Regions from separate parts of the Paenibacillus sp. AN1007 genome, predicted to be linked through region 1. Evidence: riboswitches for the same ligand, from Rfam matches in the RefSeq annotation. Region 1 holds a riboswitch; each other region holds the start of a gene.
The links. A riboswitch is a leader RNA that binds a small molecule or an ion and turns the genes downstream of it on or off. The one in region 1 is predicted to bind thiamine pyrophosphate.
Positions count from the first base shown of each region.

Region 2: it holds a riboswitch for thiamine pyrophosphate, as region 1 does, so the genes downstream of both, thiC (phosphomethylpyrimidine synthase ThiC) here and ABXS70_RS23745 (ABC transporter substrate-binding protein) in region 1, are expected to answer to the same signal.
Region 3: it holds a riboswitch for thiamine pyrophosphate, as region 1 does, so the genes downstream of both, thiM (hydroxyethylthiazole kinase) here and ABXS70_RS23745 (ABC transporter substrate-binding protein) in region 1, are expected to answer to the same signal.

Region 1 is NZ_CP159992.1:5,299,666-5,305,496, reverse strand. It holds gene ABXS70_RS23755 (ABC transporter permease) at 1-464, opposite strand, end outside; gene ABXS70_RS23750 (MTH1187 family thiamine-binding protein) at 464-754, opposite strand; gene ABXS70_RS23745 (ABC transporter substrate-binding protein) at 914-1,954, opposite strand; TPP riboswitch at 2,169-2,281, opposite strand; gene ABXS70_RS23740 (hypothetical protein) at 2,574-3,068, shown strand; gene ABXS70_RS23735 (hypothetical protein) at 3,124-3,282, opposite strand; gene serS (serine--tRNA ligase) at 4,014-5,318, shown strand.
Region 2 is NZ_CP159992.1:5,091,481-5,097,311, reverse strand. It holds gene ABXS70_RS22820 (IclR family transcriptional regulator) at 1-516, shown strand, start outside; TPP riboswitch at 752-865, shown strand; gene thiC (phosphomethylpyrimidine synthase ThiC) at 1,302-3,125, shown strand; gene ABXS70_RS22810 (hypothetical protein) at 3,340-3,834, opposite strand; gene ABXS70_RS22805 (aspartate/glutamate racemase family protein) at 3,849-4,526, opposite strand; gene ABXS70_RS22800 (hypothetical protein) at 4,580-4,747, opposite strand; gene ABXS70_RS22795 (zinc ribbon domain-containing protein) at 5,264-5,831, opposite strand, start outside.
Region 3 is NZ_CP159992.1:4,819,273-4,825,103, forward strand. It holds gene ABXS70_RS21695 (pectate lyase) at 1-164, opposite strand, end outside; gene ABXS70_RS21700 (radical SAM/SPASM domain-containing protein) at 545-1,426, opposite strand; TPP riboswitch at 1,674-1,776, shown strand; gene thiM (hydroxyethylthiazole kinase) at 1,982-2,794, shown strand; gene thiD (bifunctional hydroxymethylpyrimidine kinase/phosphomethylpyrimidine kinase) at 2,791-3,603, shown strand; gene thiE (thiamine phosphate synthase) at 3,603-4,268, shown strand; gene ABXS70_RS21720 (winged helix-turn-helix transcriptional regulator) at 4,657-5,112, shown strand; gene ABXS70_RS21725 (MFS transporter) at 5,147-5,831, opposite strand, start outside.

The sequences.
Region 1 (5,831 bases):
ATACGCATATAGTTCATCATGGCAGCATCGGTGCGTGTCAGCCCATCCATGGCCGCAACGGCCACTGGAAAGAAGCAGACCAGAATGATCGTAATCAGCTTGGGCAGCAGGCCGAAGCCGAACCAGATCAGCAGAAGCGGTGCGAGCGCGATGGTCGGAATATTTTGACTAAGAATAAGCAGTGGATACAAGGCCGATTTGAGAAAAGGGATCAGATGCAGCACCATTGCAATCAGCAGACCAACGGCCGTACCTGCCGCAAAACCGATGAGTGTTAACTGAATTGTTGCAGAAGCGTGCATGCCAAGTCGATCGGCTTGAGAAGCTGCTTCATGGGCAATGTCAGAGGGTGCAGGCAGCATCCATTTCTCAATATGGAACAGGGAGACCGCCCCCTGCCATATCGCAATAAAGAGAATAACCGCCACAAAGGGCGGCCATACACTTTTGAAATAGGAAGACATTAGCGGTATTTCTCCGTCAGCGTATCCATGCTGAATCCGTCTGGACTATGTGCAATTTTGATCTGTGAGATAATGCTTGGGCTGCCAGCTTCCACGAGTACTTCGTGCATTTTACGGACAACCTCCAGCAGCTCCTCCAGTTCGCCTTCCATGGTAGTGTCGAGTGCATTGACCTGATATTTCAGGCCGGATTGCTGAATCACTTCGATGGCACGGTCTACGTATGGATAGGAGTTCTCGCCGTTCGGCGTTTTGGGAATAACTTGAATGCTGAGTAATGTACTTGCCATGAGAGATCAAAACTCCTTTTCGGGTGTATTTAAAATAAGAAGTTGATGTAGAAGGGGGAACTCGGCGAACCTTATAGACGATCGCTTTGCTTTTTTAAGTTCTTTCCTCTTCGTTCAAACGTGTAAATATCATATTTCAGTGTTACATTTAGATTCATTTTATTGTGGTAAAAACTCGTTCGTATAGGCTTTCGTTACATCAATCTTTTTATCCAGCAGTTTCTTGCTGAACATCCAGTCGGTGTAGTTTTTCCATACGTCTTCCTTTTGTTCACCCCAGCGCGGTGCATCATCCTTATATTTCGGGCTGAGCCATTTCTGGCTTGCCACTACTAATTCCTTGTCCAGATCGGGTACAGCTTTAATCAAAATATTCGCTGCTTCTTCAGGGTGATCAATCGCATATTGGTATCCTTCAGAAGTGGCCTTCAGGAAAGCTTTCACCAGTTCAGGGTCCTTCTGAATCGTTTGCTCGTTGGTTACAAGCACAGGGGTGTAATAGTCCAGCGCTTTGGCATAATCCTTCACATATAACATGTCAATCGGCTCCCCGCGCAGTTCAGCCTCAATTCCTGTCCAAGCGTAGAAGATCCAGGCAAAATCAATGTCCCGTTTCACGGCTGTGAAGAAATCGGCATCGCCCATGTTAATGTTTTTAACTTTGGATACATCAGCACCTTCGCCCTCCATAATGGACTGCATCACGGCTTCTTCTACCGGAGAACCCCAGCCGCCGTAAGTTTTACCTTCAAAGTCTTTGGGGGATTTGATCTTGCGATCTACCGGAGCGGCAAAACCGGATGTATTATGCTGAATAACTGCTGCAATGGACACCAGTGGAACATCCTGCGTGCGGGCCTGAGTTACACTCTCCTGGTAGCTGACGCCAAACGGCACTTCACCCGAGGCAACCATCGTATCTGCACCGCCGGCACCTGGTTGTACAATCTCTACATTCAAGCCAGCAGCTTTATAAAAACCCTGATCCACTGCTGCGTACAGACCGGTATGATTCGTATTAGGCGTCCAGTCGAGCACGACCTTCACATCTTTCAGTGCAGCGCCACTGTCATCGTTCGTTTTCCCTGAACTGGCCGCACCTTTCTGCTCAACTGGAGCCGTTTCTTTGCCACCACATGCAGCTGCGGTTATCAGCAGTACACACATGAGTAACAATCCCATTGTTTTACGCCATTTCATCGTGTTTCTCTCCTTCGGTATGTCCGGCCTATGGCACGGGGTACTCCTTGGCTTCATATCCAATCCCTTTGCATAAATCGACGAATTTATACTTGCAGGTTGTCCGAATAACGTCATTTTTCTGTTTCTGTTTGTCCATAGAAAACAAAAAAAGCGCCCCGTAATCCGGGACGCGTGCAGGCGTGAGAGAATGGCTTTCAGCTTATGGCTGTGCCGTTGCAATATACTCCGATTCCTACGCTGGCATGATCCAGATCAGGTCTAAGGGTTAGTATCTTGATGGGATACACTCTCAGCCGGCCAATTCCGACTCCCCTGGGAAACTATGAAGTTACGGGCATTACTAGGTGTAATTATAGGCGAGTAAAGGGAGTGTGTCTAGGGTGTGTCTTGAAAACTACTGAAGTGCATCTTTTACCGCCTTTTCGCCCCCTGCTTCGTCACTTTCCCTTGACGTGCCCCGGCACGCCTGCGGAAAACTTCCTAGCTTGGAACGAAAATTTAGCAAAATTGGCTTCCTTCAGCGTTTTCAGACACACCCTAGTCAACAAATCGTTCACATAATGTTCACTTATGTAAGGGTGGTCACAATCTCTATAATGATCCCAGTACAGAAAGGATGAGTATATTGCCAGGAAGCAAGAAAGAACAAGTTATTTTTGGACTTATGATGTGTACGGGAATGGTCGTCGTCATGATGACCTTCAATCTATGGCACACGGGAATGTTAAGCGAGATGTCTGCGATGCAGATGCTGCTGCAATTCGTAATCTGTTTTGTCATCGCTTTTGTGGTGGAGTCGTTCATCGTTGGACCTGCAGCGAGAAAAATGGCCTTTTCCATCCCTTTTGCGAGATCCAGTAGAATCAAAGGGATCGTTACCATGTCCTTTTTTATGGTTGTCGGGATGGTTTTGATCATGTCTCTATATGGGATTATGACAGCCTATGCAGCTGATCAGTTAGACGGAGCATCTGTGTTCGGCGCATATTTTCATACGATTGCTCGTAACATTAGTCTGGCTTTACCGTATCAGTTGATCGTATTGGGGCCGCTAGTACGGTATGTATTTGGCAAGTTGTTCAAAGGACAAGCAGCCGTTGTATCCGTTTAATTCATTTTAATAGTCACGAAGGAGTATTTCCTGGGCAATGGCTAATTGCGTTCCCTTAAGAAGTTCTAGCGTAAGCCACCCAATATAAAATACCAATTATAACAGCGGCTATAATAATCGTGGTGATAATCCCGCTCATCCAAGTACCTCGCTGAGCTTGGTGGGCAAGTTCGTCTGCTCTTCGTTTGGCAGCTTCGGCCTCTTGTGAGTTCAAAGGGTTAGGACTCATATTCATAAAGCAACAACTCCTCATCTGTAGTCTGATCAAACCATAGTGCAGTTTGTTTACAGGAAAACCATCCAACTTGAGATCGATTACTCGAATAATTGCTTAATCGAAGCTAAAGACATAACGATGCTAATTGCAAGAAGGAAAATACCTCGGAATTTGATACGGATGATGTCGGATTGCATTAACTCGTCTTTATTACGGTTGAATGGCCATGAATCCGGTATGATCAGGGCTCTGGTTCCAAAGACGAATCCGATTAAACTAATCAACAGAAAGACGATGAAGTAAAACATAAGCTCACCCCTTGAGGTTTTAGAAGTTATTTCAATTTTACTTGATCCAGCTTTGTAAAGATACGTAAGTGGGCATTGTAATGATTCAGGATTTGGACAAACGGATGAAGAAAGCTCCATCATTTATTGAAATGGGATATCTATCAGTTGCATTTATATTCTGTCTTCGTATATACTGAGTAACACAATTGCAGATCGGATCATGCCGTTGAAGAGAATCCAACTCGGAGGCGTTTTCGCCAGGGAGCGAATTGAAACTTTCCCAAGTTAACCGGAACCGCCCGTTATCGCGGACCAAGAGGCTGAATCAGGGATATTTATACGGATTCGGCAAGTTGGGTGGCACCGCGAGCAGAGCGCTCCTCGTCCCAAGGGATGAGGGCGCTCTTTGTATTTTTTTAGCCAAAGGAGACGGTGACCATGTTAGATATGAAGTGGGTTCGGGCACATGCAGAAGAGGTTCAGGCCGCAGCAGACGGGAAAAAGATCAAGATTGATATTGCCGCGTTGATACAGCGGGATGACGAGCGCAAAGTGCTTCTGCAGCATACAGAAGAAGGACGCCGCCTGCGCAATACACTGTCGGCAGATATCGGGAAACTTATGCAGACAGGTGAGCGTGAGCAGGCGGAGAACATGAGGGCGAAGGTAAAACAGCTTAATAAACAGCTTGAGCAGGAGGAAGCGAAACTTGCGCAGATTCAGGAAGAAGTGACCCGATTGCAGTGGCTGGTTCCAAATGTCGTGTCGCCAGATACTCCTGTGGGCAGATCGGATGAAGATAATGTAGAGCTGCGCCGAGTGGGGGATCTTCCAGTGTTTGAATACGCCGCAAGAGACCATGTGGAACTTGGAGAAATGCATGAACTCATTGATATTCCGCGCGGCGTGAAGATCGGCGGCACTCGAAGTTATGTATTAAAGGGTGCTGGCCTGATGCTGCACCGGGCTGTACAGCAGCTTGCGCTGGATCTGCTGCTGAAGCAGGGTTTCACACCTATGGAGGTTCCGCTCATGGTCAGAGAGGACGCTTTGGTGAACACTGGATTCTTCCCGACAGGCCGAGATCAGGTGTATGAGCTGCAGGGTGAGGACAAATGGCTTGTCGGTACATCGGAGGTACCGCTGGTTTCGTATTATGCGGATGAGGTCATTGATGTGAAGCAGCCGGTGAAGCTGGCAGCCGTATCGACGTGTTTTCGCAGTGAAGTAGGGTCGGGTGGACGTGATGTGCGGGGATTGTACCGTGTGCATCAGTTTGCCAAGGTGGAGCAGGTCATCCTGTGCGCGCCGGATGCGGTGGAATCGGAACGTATGCTGCAGGAGATTACGGAACATGCGGAGGAACTGCTGCAGCTGCTTGAACTGCCATATCGTGTGGTGGCAGTATGTACGGGTGATATGTCCCAGAAGACATACAAACAGTATGACATCGAAACCTGGATGCCAAGCCGCGGGGCATATGGTGAGACGCATTCGTCGTCGAATCTGCATGATTTTCAGGCTCGCCGTTCGAACATTCGCTGTCTTGATGAGGATGGCAGGCTGGTGTACTGCCATACACTCAACAATACAGCCGTGGCTTCGCCGCGTATTCTAATCCCGCTGCTGGAGAATCACCAGCTGGCTGACGGGAGCATTCATATTCCGGCAGCCCTGCGGCCGTATATGGGCGGAGCCGAACGTTTGATTTTGCCAGTACGTGAGCAGGATAACGAATTGTAGAGGTGAGATTAAACCAGGGCGTGTCTTGAAACCCGCTGAAGTGCACTACCCCCTAGGAATGATTATGAAACTACGAATGAAAAACAAATAACAAAGGGACCCTTGCCTGGTCCCTTTATTCAAACATATGATCAATGACCCATTGGTACTCTTGTTCCAGGCGGGCTGCTAATTTATATTCTTTGCTGATGCTGCCTTCACGAATGAAACCTAGTCTATCAAATAAAGCTCATGCCAGATCATCTCTAATCATTACCAGATCCATATCAGCAGTCTTACAGCTTCCAGAAGTATATATTCTTAACGCAGCTTCCATTCACGCTCGTTAATACTTTCGATCTGTCCGGATTCTATTGCTTTTCTGAAACGGTTGCGGGCAGTCTCCATCAGTAAGATCATTTCATCTTCTGTGCGAACCTTTGTGGATGTTGAAGGAGTGATAGCTTTTATACGTTTACGGTTATTGGCAGCAGCAGCTATATCCAGCAGGTTCTTTCAATCGTCCCTGATCTA
Region 2 (5,831 bases), 210 kb from region 1:
CATATGTCGCGCAGCGATGATCCAGCCATTTTGCTGCTGCCTGCGATGGAGCGGCTCCGAGATCGTCTGGGTGAAACTGTGAGTCTTTACCTTCGTGACGGCAGTGAGCGGATTCGTATTCAGGCGGTGCAGAGTGATCAGGCCATTCGGCGTGTTGCACCCGTTGGTGCGAGACTGCCGCTTTCGGTGGGGGCATCCAGCAAAGTGCTGATGGCTTTTGCCGCCGAAGAGGACCGGGAGGAACTGATGAACGGCCCGGAATGGCCGGTGTTTATCGATCCAGCAGTGTATTTGGCGCAGATGGAGGATATTCGGGTGAGCGGTTATGCCACCAGTTATGAGGAACGTGAGCCAGGAGCTGCAGCTGTGTCTGTACCGATTATGGATCGCAAGGGTAATATTGCGGCAGCACTTTCCGTGTCCGGACCGGTCAGCAGGCTCTCACAGGAAACACTGCATGAGTATGCGCCGGTATTGAAAGAAGCAGCTGCGCAAATGGGACTTATGTTGTCATAAGTGTCTGCTGATATTGGTATGTGATGCGGTATCGATATGTTTTATAGAGGGGCAAAGCGGGCTAAAGGGAGCTTTTTCAGCCACCTTCGCCTGAATGTCACACAGATGAGCCGGTCCCTCTGGAATATAAAGGTTGTATTTATATCCAGTTTAAGCTACTCTGTAATGGACGGCCCAGCGGGGCCAGATGAATGTCATCTTTTGATTTGAACGCGGCCTGGTTGCCGCAATACGTTTACGTTACTGGGGGAGTCCGAATTGTCCGGACTGAGACGGGATCGCATGAGATCCCGGACCCTTTGCACCTGATCTGGATCATACCAGCGTAGGGAAGTAATCGGCCATATGATCACATACACCATGGACGTTGTCTATGGACAAATGCTGCATTGCAGCGGTTTGTCCATGCTGCGTGCAGGGTGATGGACATAAGTCGGTTCCTTCGGAACCGGCTTTTTTATATACGGCGGCAAGCAGAGAGTCATTCGTTGTTGTGCTTTACCATCGCGGTACCTTTGGAGTTCTGGGGCAGCCGTTCAGGGCATGTTGATGATGGAAAATAACAACGGAACCATGAAATTACGCTGAACGGATCAGTATAGTAATCTCGGTTCTCGTGCTGCTGTACATAAAAATCTGTCTCTTGGATCTATCGGGCTGCTTGAGCAGGATCACTCCTGCTGTGCTTCTGTGCTTTGGATGTTTTCTGTCAGGTGTGGTCGTTGGAGCTGACGCATTAGTGAGAGAATGCACAAAAGAAGATCACAGAGGAGGAAACAGGAGACATGAGTACACATAACCAAACGGGCAAGCAGATTGGAATAGAGGAATTGGGGAACGATGGCCATCCGGTGGAAAAGAAAACCGGAGCGGCTGGCGGGGTTCAGCCCTTCCCGGGCAGCCGCAAAGTGTACATTCAGGGCTCACGACCGGACATAGCTGTACCGGAGCGTGAAATTGCCCTGCATGACACGAATACTCCCCAAGGGGTGGAGCATAATGAGCCGCTGCGTGTCTACGATACGAGCGGCCCGATGACCGATCCCGAATTCCAGATGGACATTCGGAAGGGACTGCCTGCGCTCCGAAATCACTGGATCATGGAGCGCGGTGATGTAGAAGCATACGAGGGCCGCGCCGTTAAACCGGAGGATAACGGATTGAAGCCTGGAGGACGGAGAGCTGGAGCGGAGGAATACCCAGGCTTTCGCGGACAGCCGCTGCGTGCTCTGGGTGGGCGCTGCGTTACACAGATGCACTATGCGCGGCAGGGTCTGATTACGCCAGAGATGGAATACGCAGCTATTCGTGAAGGGGTGGAGCCGGAATTTGTACGGCAGGAGCTGGCGAGCGGCCGGGCGATTCTGCCCTCCAACATCAATCACCCGGAGAGTGAGCCGATGCTGATTGGTCGTCATTTTCATGTCAAGATCAATGCCAATATCGGTAATTCTGCTGTATCTTCCTCGATCGAGGAGGAGGTGGAGAAGATGACCTGGGCTGTACGGTGGGGATCGGATACGGTGATGGATCTCTCCACTGGGAAAGACATTCATACCACCCGGGAATGGATCATTCGCAACTCTCCGGTGCCGATTGGTACGGTGCCGCTCTATCAGGCGCTGGAGAAGGTGAATGGCGAGGCGGAAGCCCTCACTTGGGAACTGTATCGGGATACGCTGATTGAACAGGCGGAGCAGGGTGTGGATTATTTTACGATTCATGCCGGCGTGCTGCTGCGTTATATTCCAATGACGGCGAAACGCATGACGGGTATTGTATCGCGTGGCGGGTCGATTATGGCGGCGTGGTGTCTGGCACATCATCAGGAGAATTTTTTGTACACTCATTTTGAAGAAATTTGCGAGATTATGAAAAGGTATGATGTGGCGTTCTCCCTCGGGGATGGACTGCGCCCAGGGAGCATCTACGATGCCAATGACGAGGCACAGATGGCGGAACTGGCAACGCTCGGGGAATTGACGCAGATCGCGTGGAAGCATGATGTTCAGGTCATGATCGAAGGGCCGGGCCATGTGCCGATGCACAAGATCAAGGAGAATGTAGATTTGCAGATGGAAATCTGCCAGGAAGCTCCTTTCTATACACTCGGGCCGCTGACTACTGACATTGCTCCGGGCTATGATCACATTACGTCTGCAATCGGGGCAGCGATGATTGGTTGGTTTGGTACGTCCATGCTCTGCTATGTTACGCCGAAGGAGCATCTCGGGCTCCCAAATAAGGATGACGTGCGCGAAGGGGTAATCGCTTATAAAATAGCTGCTCATGCCGCTGATTTGGCCAAAGGGCATCCACGTGCCCAGCGCCGGGATGATGCACTTTCGAAAGCACGTTTCGAATTCCGCTGGCGGGATCAGTTTAACCTGTCTCTGGACCCGGAACGGGCACTGTCCTACCATGACGAGACACTGCCTGCAGAAGGGGCCAAGGAGGCACATTTCTGCTCCATGTGTGGGCCGAAGTTCTGCAGCATGCGCATCACGCAGGATATCCGCGCTTTTGCCGCAGATCGCGGCTTGAAGGAAGAAGAGGCAGTCGCCGCTGGGATGCAGGCGAAGGCTGAGGAGTATCGGGCACGTTCATAGATTATGACTAATCTGCTGACGTAGACCGTGACTGTTAAGGTAGGTCGTAGATGGCCAGCTGAATAGAGCATAGAATGGTTCAAACTAATAAAAGTGACCCAACAGGCATGTCGAGCCTGAACTTGGGTCACTTTTTTATGTATCGGAGTATGAGAGCAGTGAGCAGTGATGCTGGATTGTTCACTTGAGGCAGTCAACTTCCAACATGACGTAACTAGTCATAATACCCTTTGGCATAGACAGCAGCCGTAGAGAAGCAGAGGTGTTTCATTTCGTCCTGCTGATTTTCGGGCGGCATCTCCAGAAACCACTTCTCCTGCATATCCTGCCGTGTCATCGGCACCGGACGCCACAGAATCAAGCCGATCTGATCGAACTGGAAGCTGCATCCGAGTTCAGGATCTTCCCGGTCATACGGCGATATTTCATCCAACTGCGGAATGAGAACGTCAGCTTCGGTGCCCAGAAGATCGAGTTTACCGAGCATACATTTGAATTCATCGCTCTCATAAAATTCAATAAATTGAGCTTTGCCCTGGGCATCATACTCAACTTTGGGATCAAGGCTGAACGCGTCTGTCTGCTCAACTTCGTTCTGTGTCATCCCCAGCCGGATATCACCGATGGATTGACCTGGTTCTACAGTGAGGTGCTTCATCATGTTCTCCTCTCCAAAATAGAAATGGTACATGCGTTTAGCAGTGGCCATCTAATCCCCTGCACTCAACTTCTTGGTGTAATGCCAATGTCGCGCTCCAGGCTTGCGCCTAAACCTGTAAGTGGTGTGTAGATGGTAATGCCTGAATCGATGGAGGCCTGCTCCGAGGCGGGAGCCATTGAAAGTTGAGCGGCAATAAGGCAGCTGTTCTTGCGTTCTACAGCAAGCTGGTGCAGTGCATCTTTTAAAGCTGCCAGGTAGCTTTCCTGTTCACCGCGCATAATCATGTCAAACAGCCCAGGGAGCAGCACGGATTCAAGCTCCGGCTTGTCCTCTCCTGCCAGATGCTGATCCAGATGTTCACGATACCGGGCCATGGTTGGTTCCACTGTAGCCGGGTTGGTGAACGCCAGCAAATATCGCTTCGGATGTGTGCGCATCATGGCGAGCAGTGAATCATCAATACCCGTTACCGGAATTGGTAACGGTTGCTTCTGCTGTTCCAGCACTGCTGTAAACAAGGTGCATGTCACAAGAATGGCATCAGCGTGACAGCGGCTCATCCACTGCAGTGTCTGATTTACTTTTTCCTGAACAAGAGTGCTGCTGAAATCCTCATCATGTTTGAGCCGGTCCAAGCCGGGGTCGACATAGTGGACCAATTCGATATTATAGGAAGCCAACGCTTGTTCAATCAATCTGATATTGGAGTGATGTGCATGAAAGCAGGCAGCAGTGTTCATAGGCAATCCCCTTTACCCCGTAGTATAGGGATCTGCCGTGAAGATGTAAAGACTTATCTCATGTTCATGGATACGTTCTTTTTCGCCATTTTTTGCTGCAGGATTTCATGGAAGGATAGGCCTTGAGTGTTCTCATTTTCCTTTTTCGGAGCAGCAGTCGCCGTGTTGCGCGGATATTGGTGGTGATACGGGATCATTTGCTGAATAGGCATGCGGATCATCTTGGTTCCTCCTTACATGCATGATAGACATGCATCGTTTGTGTAATGGGGTTCTTAATATCGTACATATAATATGTATTTCAACTTGGAGCTGTGTCGGCCAAAATTAAATGAGTCTCCAGTTCGCATATAGGTACATATGACTTGTTAGGTGAAAGAGCGAGGATTTCTCTGCAATTCCGACTCGGATGTAGTGATTTTACCCGGTATTCTGGAGATGTAAACGGTTTTAGGGAAATTCAGGAATAAAGAACCTGATTTCTTGCTGGGGAGATGGGAGCAGGGGATCGGTTGTTATGCGAATGGTCCTAATTTTAAGGAAGTCAATGGTACCTGTCTCTAAGGCATATGTCCAAGTGATTAGGTAGGGTTCCTGCTAACTAACTTGGTACTATGGTCGGGTATGCTGCTCGAAAAATGGAAAAAAAGCTGCCAAGATTGCTTGGCAGCCGCGGATTTCCTTATATCTTTCTTTCATTAAAGACTCCGTTTTTAAATATTCCTTGAAGTGAAACGTCACTTATGTTCTTTTACCGCAATATATACATCTACCTGCATCTGTTCCGGGTTCAGACTGCGTTCATCGTAATGTTCAAAATCACCCGTAAATGTCCGGTCACTCTGCTGGCCCCACGCCCATACGGTTTCCCACACTTCACTAACCACTTCAACCATCGGTCCGGTTCTCGAAGTAAACACGGCATAGGTGGCAGGAGGCAGCTGTACCTCATCGAATCCTTCGGGTAATACATCTGCTGCGCCGACTTCATGTCCGACCAGGATGGTATATTCTCCGGCAATGCCGTCCGTGTAGTCCGTATAACAGCCGTAACGCACAGCTTCGGAAGAGGGGAGGTGCTCTGAGGCAAAATAACGACCCCACAGCTCGCCGATGCTGCCTTGGCCGCTCATTTCGACTGCGTTGGTCGTACGTGATGCCAGCCCGGCAAGGCGTTTGCCAGGAAGGGTTACATAACGAACTGGCTCTCCGCAAGGCCCTGTGCCAGAAGCGCTCTGCGAATGACCTGCAGGCTGCCATCGTTTCAGATAAGGCAGTTGGTTGCGCAGCATGGAGCGGGCGGAT
Region 3 (5,831 bases), 480 kb from region 1:
GTAGACGGGTTGGCTACAAAGGTTTTTCCCTGTCCATCATACGTTGTGCCCTTAGGTACAACAATCGTTGAATTTACAACCGTTGGCGCAGCCGCCGCAGGCATAACACCAAATATGGAAGCAACCAGACCAGCGGACAACAACAGCGTTAACATCTTTTTCATCATCAACATCCTCCCTATAATTTAAATGGATTTGTCTGCAAGCCGCAGGCTTGTCTCACGGAACCGCAGCAGTAAGCACTGCCCGGAACCTGTCTTAATCCTACATAAAAAGGAAGATTACAGGAATAATCCCTGGATCACATTTACATTCCCCGGCATAAAAACGGATCGAACTGTATTTATCATCATATTCCATTCCGATGATATGTACCGATATTAACTTGGTATATGCTGTTTTTTACCGTCCTAATTACCATCAAGTTCATCAAAAAAGACTCTATCGTCTGCTTGCAGACAGTAGAGTCTTGGAGTATCTTATTCCTTTTTCGGCAGATCAGTCCTGATCTCGTGTAATCCATCCTGCTATTCTAACTCTTGTCTCAGGCTCCGGCTCCGAACCGCTGACGGTACCCACACTTGCGGCATAATTCCTCTACAGCCTCACGTTTAGAGAAACCGTACACCAGATTGTTCGCACGCTCTCCATCCACAATTTCCGAGAAAGACTTCTCATGGATGTTACCCAGGTTAATAACACCCTCTCCATCCAGACAGCAGGGAACGACGGTTCCGTCCACCAGCACAGCGGCCTGACTGCGCAGTGCATGGCAGAAGCCCCTACCATCATCTTCAGGTGCATCCAGACTTGGCCACTGGAATTCATGATCCTGATTCAGGTACACATTCGGCGCGATTTTTATGCCGCTGCCTGGAACGACTTTTTCCTCAATCCGGAAGTCCAGATTGAATTCACGCTCCAGCACCTCCAGCGTCTCTCGGTTTCGATTCCTCTGTGCATTCGTAAAGTTGTCCTGTGTCAGATTCCATAATCGAAACGAGACAATGACATTATGTTTCACGGCTTCACGTACAAAAGTCAAAATGTTACGCAGATATCCGTCACGGTCGGTAGAGCCTTCATGACCGTCGAAGCTGTGCAGCGAGAAATTCATCTGTCTCAGTGCAGGTTTACCTATCAATTTATGCTGTGTTTTCGGCAGCAGTGTACCGTTCGTTGTAATGTTTACTTTGAATCCTTTGGCATGGGCGGAGTCCAGCAGCACGTCAATTTTGGGATGCAGCAGCGGTTCCCCTTTGACGTGCAGGTAGATGTGTTTGGTGTGCGGTTTGATCTGATCCAATATATTATTAAAGACTTCAGGGTCGATAAATCCTTTGGCACGCTTCGTTTGTGGACAAAAGCTGCATGCCAGATTACAGATGCTCGTAATTTCAATGTATACTTTCTTGAACGTTTTCAACTCAGGGTCCCCATTCTGCCGGGAGGAACACATGTCCTGCCCTCATTCGTAATACGGCCGTATGGGCCAATCTCCATTATATCGGGTTAATGAACGAAGGTAAATCCGAATAACGAATCAAGATAAACCAAATTATTCAGAAACATCTTCTTTTTCTGCGCAGCTTTCAACGTATTCACAGTCAGCCAGTCCTCTTTACATTATGGCAGGATGTGATATAGACTGGGGACATAACTCCATATTTTGCACAATACACTAGGGGAGCCTTACGGCTGAGACGAATCGTTATATTCGGACCCTTTGAACCTGATCTGGATTATACCAGCGGAGGGAAGTGAGCAGCCTTTATGAATAGTGGATTCTCCCTAGTTGTTAAGGGGAACCATCACCATAGTTACAACTGGAAGCCCTGCTCATTTCTCCGGAAATGGGTGGGGCTTTTTTTATATTCCATCGCAAAGGAACCGGACGATTATCTTCTCTATTCCCAACGTGCAAATGGATGTCACATGATTCACCATCATCAGATCATTTTAGATCAAGGAGGAAATTGCGATGTCATATCTTCAACGTGTACGTACACTCAATCCTTTGATTCATAACATTACCAACCTTGTGGTTGCTCCTTTTACTGCAAATGGTCTGCTTGCCCTTGGTGCCTCTCCGTTCATGGCTTATGCTCATGAAGAAGCCGCTGATGCTGCCCGTATGGCTGGAGCAGTCGTTCTGAACATTGGCACATTGGATGAAAGAGTTGTTCAGTCGATCCTGCTGGCCGGGAAGTCTGCCAATGCACATCATGTACCTGTTGTACTTGATCCGGTTGGTGCGGGAGCAACCGCTTATCGCACCGATACGGTGCAGAAGCTGGTTCGTGAGCTTCGTCTCACTGTGCTGCGCGGTAATGCTGCCGAGGTGGCCCATGTCATTGGGGTGCCGTGGAATATCAAAGGTGTGGATGCCGGAACTGGAGAGGGTGACCGGATTGACATTGCGGAGCGCGCTGCACAGCGGCTGGGCTGCATTATCGTCATTACAGGTCAGTACGATGTTATTACGGACGGGTATCAAACATTTCTGACCAGCAACGGACATGCTTTACTCACCCAAGTGACAGGCGCAGGCTGCCTTCTAAGCTCGGTGATTGGTGCTTTCGCTGCCGCTGCCGCACCAGGAGATGATTTACTGCACAGTGTGACCGAGGCAGCTGCCTTTTATGGTGTTTCCGCTGAACGGGCTGCAGCTCGAACAGCTCATCAGGGCCCTGGCAGCTTCCAGATGGAATTTCTAAATCAATTAGCACAGGTGACACCTGAACTGCTCTCGGAGCACGCGCAGATTCGCCAGATTCGGGGAGGTGTACGATGAACATTACGCAGGCATTAACGATTGCAGGTTCTGATAACGGTGGCGGTGCCGGAATTCAGGCTGATCTCAAAACCTTCCAGGAGCTTGGTGTATACGGAATGACGGTGATTACTGCGATCGCTGCACAGAACACTATGGGTGTGCAGGGCGTATTTCCCATCAGTTATGAAGGCATAGCCCAGCAGCTCGATTCAACGGGAGAAGACTTTCAGCCGCGTGCGGTCAAGACAGGCATGCTGTATAGTGCCGAGATTATTCGTCTTGTCGCGGCAAAATGGCAGCAGTTCGGCTGGACCAATCTGGTGATCGATCCGGTGATGGTAGCTAAAGGCGGTGCACCTCTCCTCCAGCAGGAGGCGGTGCAGGCACTTGTTGAGGAGCTGATGCCCCATGCCCTGCTCACAACACCTAACATCCCGGAAGCTGAACTGCTTACGGGTATGAACATAACCAATCTGAACGAACGCGAAGAAGCTGCAAAACAATTGGTACAGATGGGCACAACGTATGCCCTGATCAAAGGAGGACATGAGACTGGTAGCGGAACGGTAGTGGATGTTCTGTACGACGGGCAGTCCTTTCATTACCTGGAGAACCTGCGTGTAATGACACGTCATACGCACGGAACCGGCTGCACCTTCTCTGCTGCCATTACGGCCGAACTGGCCAAGGGTTCTTCTGTTCTGGCTGCCGTTACAACCGCGCGAGCCTTCATTCAGGCAGCCATTGAAGATGAGCTGGGATTCGGGGCCGGGCACGGACCGACGAATCACTTCGCGTACCAGCGCAGACAGCGAGGTGCATGCTGATGCGTAGATGGGATACGGAAGCGGTACGCCGTGCGCTGCAGTTGTATTTGGTGATGGGCAGCGTCAATACGACGCGTGACCCGGTGGAGGTGCTGCGCCAGGCGATCGCTGGCGGCATCACGCTGTTCCAGTTCCGCGAGAAGGGAACTGGCGCCCTGACAGGCGAAGCCCGAACAGCGCTTGCGCTGCGGCTTCGCGAGGTGTGCAGCCAGCACGGGATACCGTTCATCGTGAACGATGATGTGGAGCTGGCTGTGGCTGTAGAGGCCGACGGTGTACACGTCGGTCAGGACGATGCGGACGCGGCGCTGGTGCGCGCCCGCATTGGCGAAGGGCGGATGCTTGGCGTATCCGCCCACTCCGCCCTTGAAGCCCGCCTTGCCGTGCAGGCGGGCGCAGACTATCTTGGCATCGGGCCAATGTACCCGACGCGCTCCAAAGCGGATGCCCACGCTGTGCTGGGCCCCGCCGGGATGGCGGAACTGCGCGCCGCAGGCATCGCGGTTCCGGTGGTTGGTATCGGCGGCATTACGCCCGATACCGCGGCCGCCGTGATGGCGGCTGGAGCCGACGGCGTCGCCGTCATCTCCGCCATCGCGGGCGCGGCCGATGTGCACGCAGCGGCTGCACAGCTCGCCGCGATCCTGCGCAGGGAGCAGGCATAGCCGTGCTCCCTGCCCGAGAATGCAAAGGCTGCAGCCACTCGGTCTGCAGCCTTTGCATTCTTGTTTTATTCTTCTCCTCCTTTGCCTTGTTCTGCAAACTACACATCCTCCTGCATCATTTTTCATCCTTATCCTTCCGCAAACAGTTCATCCTGCAGCGCACCATATCTCCTTCTGTATCCTTTAAATCCTTTCACCTTTCTCACCTTCTTCCCACCTTGCATCACGCACATATCTATTTCATCCCCCACCCCTCCATCCCAAGCATATTTAATATATAAATCATTTCTGTTATAAAGCTTCACATTTACAAAACATTATCTTTTAATTACTATGAATATAAAAGTCTCTTCACGAAATAACCTATATAATAAAAGGGAGTGAGTTTATGGATCAGATCGATAGAAACATCCTGTTCCATATGGAAAACCAAGCCAGATTGTCCATGACCGAATTAGGAAAATTGGTGGGACTTTCACAGCCAGCCGTCACAGAACGTGTAAAACGACTGGAGGAAAGCGGTGTTATTGAAGGGTATCGCACCGTCCTTAATCCGCAAAAATTAGGAAAACAAAGTACATCCTATCTACTATTTCGAACTAGAGAATGCACTGCTTTCCTTGATTTCTGCCGTGTTTCGCCCGAAGTTGTAGAATGTTATCGCGTCAGTGGAGAACATAATTATTTATTGAAAATCATGACAGATTCTATCGCAGACTTAGAGGCATTTGGAAACCAATGTGACAAATATGGAACCTATACTACACTTATCGCAATGTCCTCGCCTATTGCATGTAAAAACCTAATGGAAGAACCCCAGTTCCTGATCTCAAAGGATTCCTAACCGTCCATCTTTTCTAATTTAGATATCTACATTTTTAAGGTGAACTAGGAAATCCGTGTTTTTTAGAGCTCAACGTAATAAGAAGAGCAATAAACAACAATAGCACCAATGAACCTGGCAGGAATCTAGCTCCGATCCAATGAAGCAGGATAGCACCAATCATACCTCCCGCACCGATCCCTAGATTCCATGCTGTTACCAACATCGATTGGGCGATATCGGCACTGCGACCTCCTGCATGTGCAATAGCTGTTTGGAGTAACGTTGCTGCTCCGCCAAAGGTCAATCCCCATGCAGTCACTCCTATAATGATAACAGCCGGCTGATTGCTCCAGATTCCTATCGCCGCTGAGGCAAAAGCAAATATTGCAATACTTAATAGAACCAGTATCCTTAAGTAACGATCAATCAGCAGCCCAATAATCCAAATGCCCATCACTGAAGTTACGCCAAATAGGAGTAAAATCAGATCAACTCTATGGGCCAGTGCTGTATTTGCCAGAAAAGGAGAAATATAAGTATACAAAATATTATGAGCCAGCACCCAGGCCAGCACCACAAGTAAAATAGGCCGGATTCCAGGAAGAAACAGGATTTTATGCAGTGAGAGTTGATTCTGCTTGACCTCGCCTTCATAATCTGGAACTTTCCAGAACACCCATAAGATAAGCGCAAGCGTCAATATAGATATTGTTCCAAAGATTAAACGCCAGCCTACA